DNA from 2 places in the Solibacillus sp. FSL H8-0538 genome. Region 2 is predicted to be linked to the other one. Evidence: riboswitches for the same ligand, from Rfam matches in the RefSeq annotation. Region 2 holds a riboswitch; the other holds the start of a gene.
What was found. Region 2 has a riboswitch for FMN ahead of ribE (riboflavin synthase). Riboswitches for the same ligand answer to the same signal wherever they lie in the genome.
Positions count from the first base shown of each region.

Region 1: another riboswitch for FMN. It lies ahead of MHH87_RS05675 (ECF transporter S component); the one in region 2 lies ahead of ribE (riboflavin synthase).

Region 1 covers NZ_JBBOPI010000001.1:1,230,187-1,235,007, forward strand. The annotation lists gene MHH87_RS05660 (ATP-binding protein) at 1-1,203, shown strand, start outside; gene MHH87_RS05665 (sigma-70 family RNA polymerase sigma factor) at 1,311-1,844, shown strand; gene MHH87_RS05670 (hypothetical protein) at 1,841-3,067, shown strand; FMN riboswitch at 3,151-3,326, shown strand; gene MHH87_RS05675 (ECF transporter S component) at 3,575-4,153, shown strand; gene kynU (kynureninase) at 4,339-4,821, shown strand, end outside.
Region 2 covers NZ_JBBOPI010000001.1:2,308,228-2,313,048, reverse strand. The annotation lists gene ribH (6,7-dimethyl-8-ribityllumazine synthase) at 1-453, opposite strand, end outside; partial or broken gene ribB (3,4-dihydroxy-2-butanone-4-phosphate synthase) at 495-1,082, opposite strand; gene ribE (riboflavin synthase) at 1,095-1,724, opposite strand; FMN riboswitch at 1,870-1,983, opposite strand; FMN riboswitch at 2,142-2,255, opposite strand; FMN riboswitch at 2,399-2,512, opposite strand; gene MHH87_RS10970 (phosphate-starvation-inducible protein PsiE) at 2,727-2,948, shown strand; gene MHH87_RS10965 (translation factor GTPase family protein) at 3,306-4,821, opposite strand, start outside.

The DNA of each region.
Region 1 (4,821 bases), 1.1 Mb from region 2:
ATTTTTGCATTTTTCCTCTCCTCTCGTATTACTTACCCACTGCGTAAAATGCGAGAGCATGCGTTTGAACTGGCAAAAGGGCGCTTTGATTCGAAATTACCCACGAAGCAAAACGATGAAATTGGTCAGCTAGCTGTAGCCTTTAACCAAATGGGCCGCCAGCTAAAACATCATTTAGAAGTAATTAATCAAGAAAAAGAGCAGCTATCAAGCATATTAACGTCAATGACGGATGCGGTTATTACCTTTAACCGAGATCGTACAATTTTAGTAAGCAATCCACCTGCTGATCGTTTATTGCAAAAGTGGTTTATTAGTAAAGGGTCACAAAGTGCAAAACCGATTCCACCAGAGCTTTATCATATGTTAGACCATGTTCTAGATTTTGAGGATAAGCTAGAAGAGGAACTGTCGATGGAAGGTTCCTATTATGGCATAACGTTTAGTCCGTTATATAGCGGCGAGGCCATTCGTGGTGCAGTTGCGGTCATCCGAGATAAAACCGAACAAAACCGTTTAGAGAAGTTGCGATCCGACTTTATCGCCAATGTTTCTCATGAGTTACGTACACCAATAGCAATGCTTCAGGGCTATTCCGAGGCGATTTTAGACGACGTCGTGACAAGTGACGAAGAGCGTAATGAGATGATTCGTATCATTTATGATGAATCGCAGCGTATGGGTCGATTAGTAACGGATTTATTAGATTTGGCACGCATGGAATCAGGGCATATGACCTTGTATAAAGAAAATGTACCAATGGTGTCTGTTGTAGAGCGCATGACGCACAAATTCGGTCAGGTAGCCAAGGAAAAACAAGTGAATTTACGTTTTGAAACGGAATTTACACCGACCGCGATGATTCATATTGACGAAGACCGCATTGAACAAGTATTAACAAATTTAATTGATAATGCACTCCGTCATACGCCAGAAGAGGGCTCCGTTACGGTATCTTTACTTAAAGAGCAAACGTATGCCAAAATACAAGTACGCGATACAGGTGTTGGAATTCCACAAGACGATCTGCCATATGTATTTGAACGTTTCTATAAAGCTGATAAAGCACGTACACGTTCAAAAGGAGGCACAGGTCTCGGCCTAGCCATTGCGCGCAATATTGTAGAGGCACATAAAGGAACTATAGCGGTTAATAGTGTTGAAAAAGAAGGAACTACCTTTACGTTCTACTTGCCAATATAAAAAAGGTGCTGCTACTATTTTTTTCGTAGCACACCTTTTTTAACATACATACGTTGAAACTTTTCGTAATTCGTAACGACAAATAAGTAGGAACGGAGGTGGAGTGGGTGAAAGAATCCATATTCCATCGATTATATGATGTATACCATCAGGATGTATTTAATTTCTTAATCTATTTAGTGAAAAATCGTTCTGTAGCGGAGGATTTATCGCATGAAGTTTATGTGCGTGTACTTAAAGCTTACTCTCGATTTGAAGGCAAGAGTAGCGAGAAAACCTGGTTATTTTCCATTGCGAAAAATGTAGCAATTGACCATTTTCGCAAAAATGCTGTGCAAAATCGTCATTCATTTACAGCATTTGAATGGGAAACGGAGCAACTGTATTCCCCTTTGCAAACACCAGAGCAATTTACTGAGCTGAGCGATCAACTGCGGGAGGTACTAGAAGCGCTAGAACAGTGTACGGGCGATCAAAAAATGGTGATTGTCATGCGTTATTTCCAAGAACTCTCGATTACAGAGACAGCAGAAATTTTAGGCTGGTCTGAAGGTAAAGTGAAGACGACGCAACACCGAGCGATTAAACAATTAAAAGATTTACTTATAAGCAATGAAGATAAGGAGGCGAATTCATTATGACGAACGACAAATGGAAAGATATTGATATCGAAGAGTTATTAGAGCAAGCACCAAAAATTCATGATACTCGTTCGAAAGATGATGTCCTCTCAAAATTAAAAGAAGTAAATGCATTTCATGAAGAGGAGAGCCCACAACCTATAGTTAAGAGAAAAAAGAATTCATTTGGGATTTTTATTGCTAGCGCAGCTATTATCTTTTTAACATTAATCGGTGCGTATCTTTTAAAAACACAAGAACTAGAAGAAACGCAAATTTATGACACAGCAACCACGTCGATGGACATTGAAGAATATTCGACGGAGGAAAATGCCATTAGTGGTACTGTAAATGAATCGATTGAAAATAAAGCGTCAGTCAGACAATTTTCAGTGGATGCTATAAAAACAGCTGTGTATACCGAGGATATTAAAGATGTAACGGTCTTTCCGATAGGGTTAACTGCCGGTGCTGAAAGTATTCCTATGACGTTCCTCATTCCAAATGAGCAGATTTCAGACGATTTCAACGAACAACCAACGCAACTTCAGCTTTACGAAAAGTACGCATCACGTATCAATGAGCAAGCGCTTGGATTTGATGACTATCATCCGTACACAGGGCGTTTAACAGAGTCTGGCACGACGATAACACATAGTATGCCAGATAATCATCAATACGATGTAGCGTCTGCAACGATGTATGTATATGGTGGCACGCTCCAACATACGTTTGGAAAAAATTATGGGACACTCGTGAATGTAGACGAAAGCGGCAAACCCATTACGTTTGATCAAGCAGGTGAACCGAGTGAACCGTCGCAATTAGGAGGTGACATGCTGCATTATAGCTATGCGGTATTTCAGTTGGAAGATGGTCCTAGTTATTTAGCGCCAAATAACCAAGAACTTTTTGATACGGTGACCGAAGCGCTTGAGCGTATGCCTGTTGAATATAATGACGTGTATCAATCAGCGATTATTAAGGGTGTTAAGTATGAGGTTAAAGAGCATGTTGATTTTGTAAAAATTCGATTTGTAGAACCACTCAATTTAGACGGTTATAATGCAGAGGAAGCAATGCGCATGCTTGAAGCAATATTATTAACTGCGGCTGGATTTAATCAACAAGTACGTTTTGAAAACATCATACAATCTGAGTGGGGCGGTTTTAATTTTAATGAAATGATGCCAACTCCAATCGGAGCAAATGGGATAAACATGGATTTTCTTCAAAATAATTAGAAAATAATAACAGTATTAAGCGAAAAGGCTTTACAATTCTTGTTTTTATTCTATAATAGTGATTGTAACATAATTTCATATTGATTCATCTTCGGGGCAGGGTGTAATTCCCGACCGGCGGTAATAGAGGCTACAACCTCCGACCATTTACTTGGAGGACGTTGTGAACAAGCTTCTCGAGCCCGCGAGCCGCTTTTTGCGTGCAGGATTTGGTGAAATTCCAAAGCCGACAGTATAGTCTGGATGGGAGAAGATGAAGGTACGGTCGTCATTTTTACGAAAATGTCGCATTTTTACTGTACAGTAAAAGTTTTACCTTTTGGTGAAGCTTTATTTCACGATATCATTTTTTGGTATCGTACACAGTTTATATTGCGAATAGACCCCTATTTAAGTGTGCCTATTTCTCCCTTATGCTTTTTTGCGTAAGGGTTTTTTTCGTAAAATTTGATTAGTACTGTCCTTTCTTCTTGCGAGATGCAATCAGCAAAGAGGAGAGATTTTTCGATGCAAAAACAAAATTTAAAGTTACGTTCATTCGTAACAATTGCGATGTTAAGTAGCGTGTCGTTTGTACTTATGTTATTTAACTTTCCGCTACCATGGTTTCCGGTGTTCCTACAAATCGATTTCAGCGATGTACCAGCGTTAATTGCGGCAATCACAATGGGTCCAGTTGCCGGTATTTTAGTTGAGTTAATGAAAAATGTTTTAGATTGGATTTTCTCGGGTACACCAACAGGGGTGCCAGTAGGACATATGGCAAACTTTATGACAGGTGTGTTATTCATCTTACCTGCATACTTCCTTTATAAAAAATTCGCGACGGTAACAGGCTTAACAGTAGGATTAGTTGCGGGAACAATATCGATGGCGGTTGGTATGAGTGTATTAAACTACTTTGCCTTTTTACCGATGTACTCGTACTTCCTTGGTTGGGGTTCATTCGATATGTATGAAACGATCGTGTTAGGGATTTTACCATTCAACCTTATCAAAGGGATTATGTTAATGGTCATTGCGATTTTACTATTCCGTACAATGAAAGTTTGGATTGAAAACCAACGCGCACAATATATGTCTTAAAATAATAGGAGTGTCTCAAACGTATTTGAAAAATGCGTTTGAGGCACTTTTTTTAGTGGATATTTTTGGAAGAATCATCATCTTTGTAGTGTTATACAGTATCATAATTACATTTTAATGATATTTCAGCGAACTAAATCATTTAATGATAAATAAAGGCCATGTAAAAAAAGGAGATGAAATCCATGGATATTCGGCGCGCATATGCACTACAACTAGATGAAAGAGATCCACTGCGTTCATATAGAGGGGAATTTTACCTAAGAGAAGGGATATATTATATGGACGGAAATTCTTTAGGCTTATTGTCGAAGCGAGCGGAGGCTGCGTTGCTATCGTTGCTAGATTCGTGGAAGCAGTACGGCATTGATGGATGGACTTCGGGAGCGCATCCGTGGTTTTATTTATCGGAAAAGCTAGGTCGGATGTGTGCACCACTCATAGGGGCCAAATCGGATGAAGTTATTTTGACTGGTTCAACGACGAGCAATTTGCATCAACTGCTCGCTACATTTTATAAACCGACCTCAACGCGTTCGAAAATTTTAGCGGACGAACTAAATTTCCCGACGGATTTATATGCAATCCATAGTCAGATCGAACTGCATGGGCTAAATCCAAGTGAGCATGTGAAGCTTGTGAAATCAACGGATGGTCAAACTCTTTCG
Region 2 (4,821 bases):
ACTTAAGTTCGCCATTTCAATTGCAGATATAGCACTATCATAGCCTTTGTTTCCGGCTTTTGTACCAGCGCGTTCGATTGCTTGCTCGATATTTTCCGTAGTAACAATGCCGAAGATTGCTGGGATGCCAGTTTGTAGAGCGATTTGAGCAATACCTTTTGCCGCTTCGTTACATACATAGTCATAATGTGTTGTAGCACCACGAATGACTGTTCCTAGACCAATTACTGCATCATATTGTTTTGTTAAGATCATTTTCTTCATTAAGAAGGGAACTTCAAAAGCACCTGGTACCCATGCGATATCGATATTATTTTCTTCAACACCGTGTCGTTTTAATCCGTCAAGTGCACCATCTAGTAGTTTTGCGTTAATAAAATCATTAAAACGTCCTACAACAATCCCTATTTTTAGTTCTGTGCCAATTAGTTGTGCTTCAAATACTTGTCCCATTTTTATCTTCCTCCTACTGTTTTTAATTGCTGCTGCTCTATATATTTTGAGAGCGCTTCAATCGTAATCAATTTCATAGCCCATTTTTTACTTAATAGTATTAGGTCTGGCACGCGCGCCATTTGACCGTTTTCCTTTAATATTTCGCAAATAACGCCAGCTTCACTAGCTCCGCAAAGTTTTGCTAAATCAATCGCTGCCTCTGTATGACCTCGACGCTCAAGCACTCCACCGTCCTTTGCAATTAGTGGGAAAACATGTCCAGGTCTTCGAAAGTCGGCTGCGGTAGCATTTTCCTCAACCAATTTTTGAATCGTCAAGGAACGCTCAAATGCACTAATACCAGTTTGCGTTTCAATATGATCAATGCTTACGGTGAAGGCAGTTTGATGAAAGTCTGTATTATTATGGACCATGGGAGCTAGCTGAAGATGGTTAGCTAGTCTTAGTGAAATGGGTGTACATATGAGCCCCTTACCATGTGTAGCCATAAAGTTAATGATTTCAGGTGTTGCCAAATCTGCAAGGGCAACAAGATCGCCTTCGTTTTCGCGGTTCTCATCATCAACTACAATGATCATTTCACCATTTTGTAATGCGATAATAGCTTCTTCAATTGGATGAAACATCGTACTCCTCCTTTAAAATCCGTGTTGGCGTAAAAAATCTGCTGATAGCTGATTTTCTTGCTGCATAAAATGCCCAATATATTTGCCCACAATATCAGTTTCGATATTTACATCCGAATTTGCTGCCTTGTTAGCGAAAATTGTTTCCTTATAAGTATGCGGGATGAGTGATACAGTAATTCCATCACTACGCACATCGAAAATGGTTAAGCTCGTGCCATCAATCGTGACAGAGCCTTTTTTAATACAACCTCGTATAAGCTCTTTTGGTAAACGAAGATCCAAATAGACAGCATTACTAAGTGGACGCTTTTTAATAATTGTGCCGATCCCGTCAACATGTCCTGATACAATGTGTCCACCAAAGCGACCGTTCATTGGCATCGCCCGTTCTAGATTGACGAGTTGCCCACTCTTTAACTGCTTTAACGTCGTTGTGTAAAATGTTTCGGGCATAACATCTGCAACAAACGATAGTTTTGTAAAAGATGTTACAGTTAAACAAACGCCGTTTACCGCGATACTATCTCCGAGTGTGACATCACCTACTACTGTTGTGGCTTCGATTTGTAGTTGCATACTGCTCGTTGATTGCTTGACCTGTACAATTTTCCCAACTTCCTCAATAATGCCTGTAAACATAATTTTCACCACCTATCCATATTTTTTTAGTAAGGCTTATATAAGCAACTAAAAAAACTTCTAATAATCATTAGAAGTTTGCGTGTATTATGTTTTTTTGCATATTGAAATAAGCCTTTTGAAGCCAATTCAAAAAAACAACAATGTACGCCTTCTTCCATCCAGACTGTAACTGTCGGCTTTGGAATTCCACCAAATCATGCTAACGCTCGCGGGCTTTACCGCCGATTGGGATTTTCACCCGACCCCGAAGGACTTATTCAATTTAGAAAGACATAATTCGCCCAAAATAGGGTAAGTTGATGTCCTGACTCATGTGTGGGGGAAAGTTATACTTTCTTATCCACATAAAAAACCCCGTAAATTTTACGGGGTTTAGGCATCATTAAATAAGCTAGCAAAAGTGCTAACGTAAATGAATGTCTTCTTTCATCCAGACTATAACTGTCGGCTTTGGAATTTCACCAAATCATGCTAACGCTCGCGGGCTTTACCGCCGATTGGGACTTTCACCCGACCCCGAAGACTATTAGAAAGACACACCTCGCCCAATATGCGAAGAGATGATGTCCTTACTTGTGTAGATAAGTAAGTTATACTTTCTTATCTAGTAAAAAATCCCACCAATGAATGGGGGGACATGAGAAAATAAGCAATCGACAAAACGATTACTGTTGTTCCTTCTCACATCCAGACTGTAACTGTCGGCTTTGGAATTCCACCAAATCATGCTAACGCTCGCGGGCTTTACCGCCGATTGGGATTTTCACCCGACCCCGAAGGATTTTAAATTGTATAGTTAGTGTAGCATAATAAAAAGATAATTAGCAATAAAGTAGTGGGTAAAAATTATTGAAAAGTATTGAATGGGGTATATAATTATTTCTTTTTAATAAGAAAAAGAGATTACAGCTGTTTTTACTATAATTTAAAATAAAATTCCCAAAATATAAAATGCATATGCTAAAATAACGATGTATAAACATAAGGGAGGCTATTTTTATGGCAAAAAAAACAGTAGGGTATACAATTGCACCGGATCGTTTAGAAGAAGCGTTAAATGTACGCGACCGCATGATTATCGAACTATTAATTAAAGTTCTTGATGAACAACTAGTAATCGAGCGTCCAGTATTACGTGAGCGTTTAGGAAACCTAGTAGAACTTTCTGATAACGACGCAGAATTAAAAGAAACGTTACATGCTTTAGTTAGCAAACTATAAAATGATAGAAAGAGTCGGATGAAATCAGTTTTGATTTTCATACGGCTCTTTTTTAGTGGAAAAGGAAGTAGAACTTTCTCATCCTAAATCCGTCCAATTTTTTGCGAGTTGTGTCTTTCTAATAGTTTAATAATAAATCGCAAAAACTAAAAAAGGCGAATTCAGCATACAACTTAACTGTAAATAAGTGCCAATGTCGCTTGATTTCGAATATGTTGTAGGTCCATATCGCCAATTGAAGTAAATGAAGGTTTTTTTAAGCTCGATTGAAATTAATCAGGAAAAATAAGGAAGCAAAATAATTTTACCCTTGTTGAGAAATCAACAGTAGTATTTAACAATGCCTTTAATAATTATTTATTTTTTCAAGCAGTGCATTGCAGCTCGTGCTTCGTCCCACGGTACCGAATAGCCTTTACCTTTCGCACAAAAAATACTGGACGAAGAATATTCAGGGTCAGCATTTTTATCGTAAGCAAGCATATCAATTACTTGTTCGGTGTTATGGCAACGATCATAGCCATCAAACTGCAAGCTTAGCGCACCTTTACCATTCGTGTAAGAAGCAAATACTGTACTATAGTTCATAAATGTTGAAACCGGTGCGCGGCCAGTAAGGATAACTTGATCTTCCGTCATAATTGGAGGGTCAAATATCCCGCTTGCCTGCTGAATATCAGTCATCATCCTGCCAATATAATTATTGGACGCTTTCATTTTAAAACGGTAGTACGGCTCAAGTAACACATTTTGTGCTTGTTCTAACCCTTGTCTCAGAGCGCGGAAAGTAGCTTCACGGAAATCGCCGCCTTCTGTATGCGTATTATGTGCGGCACCAGTTAGAAGCGTAAAATGAATATCTGTTACTGGATAGCCAGTTAATATACCATGGTGTTCGCGCTCAAATAAATGCTTTTCAATAAGGCGCATCTGACCTACTGTTAAATCATCAGTGTGACATGCATTGCTAAATTTCATGCCACTCCCACGTATTGTTGGCTCCAACTTCAAATGTACTTCTGCATAATGCTTGAGGGGTTCAAAATGGCCGTAGCCGGTAACCACAGATTCAATCGTTTCCATAAATAATATTTTCGGGTCTTCAAAAGTAATGTGCATGGCAAACCGCTCACGTACAACTTCTACTAAAACCTCGAGTTGAATAACCCCCATCACATGAACATGAATATCATGAAACTGTTCACTCCAAACGATACGTAAAGATGGTTCCTCCGCTTCAAGCATGCGAAATGCACGAAGTACGTCTTTTATATGCTCATTGCCGTGATATTCGACTTTTGCTTGCAATGTTGGAACGAGTTCAAATGGTTGTGTCACTGTGCTCTTACCTAAAACATCTCCAATGTTCGCGCTGGGTAGGCCTTTTACAGCTAAGATTTCTCCTGCCTGCCCTTGTTGTACTGTTTCAAATCGGCTGCCGTTATAGAGGCGGATTTCTGTCACTTTTTCAATCGTCTCACCAAATGTAAATTCATCACGCACATTTAATAGGCCTTGTGTTGCTTTTATAAACGTAATCCGTTGATGTTGTTCATCGTGGCGAATTTTAAATACATGTCCGCTGAAGGGAGGAATGGTCTCGTAGTCGGTGTATGTAAAAAGTGCGAGTTGCTCGAAAAACTCCATTATGCCAATGTCTTTAAGCGCAGAACCACTCATACAAATGAACGCCTGCTCCTGTTTAATAAAATTACGCAAAGACTCCATGCATAGGACAGCATCAAGCGTACCTGCCATATAGCGTTCTAATAATTCTTCATCACGCTCGGCTAGCCATTCCATCACAGATTCAGGAACAGAATGCTCCGTTACATTTTCTTCTATTAATAAGGCATCAGTAGAGAATTCTTTA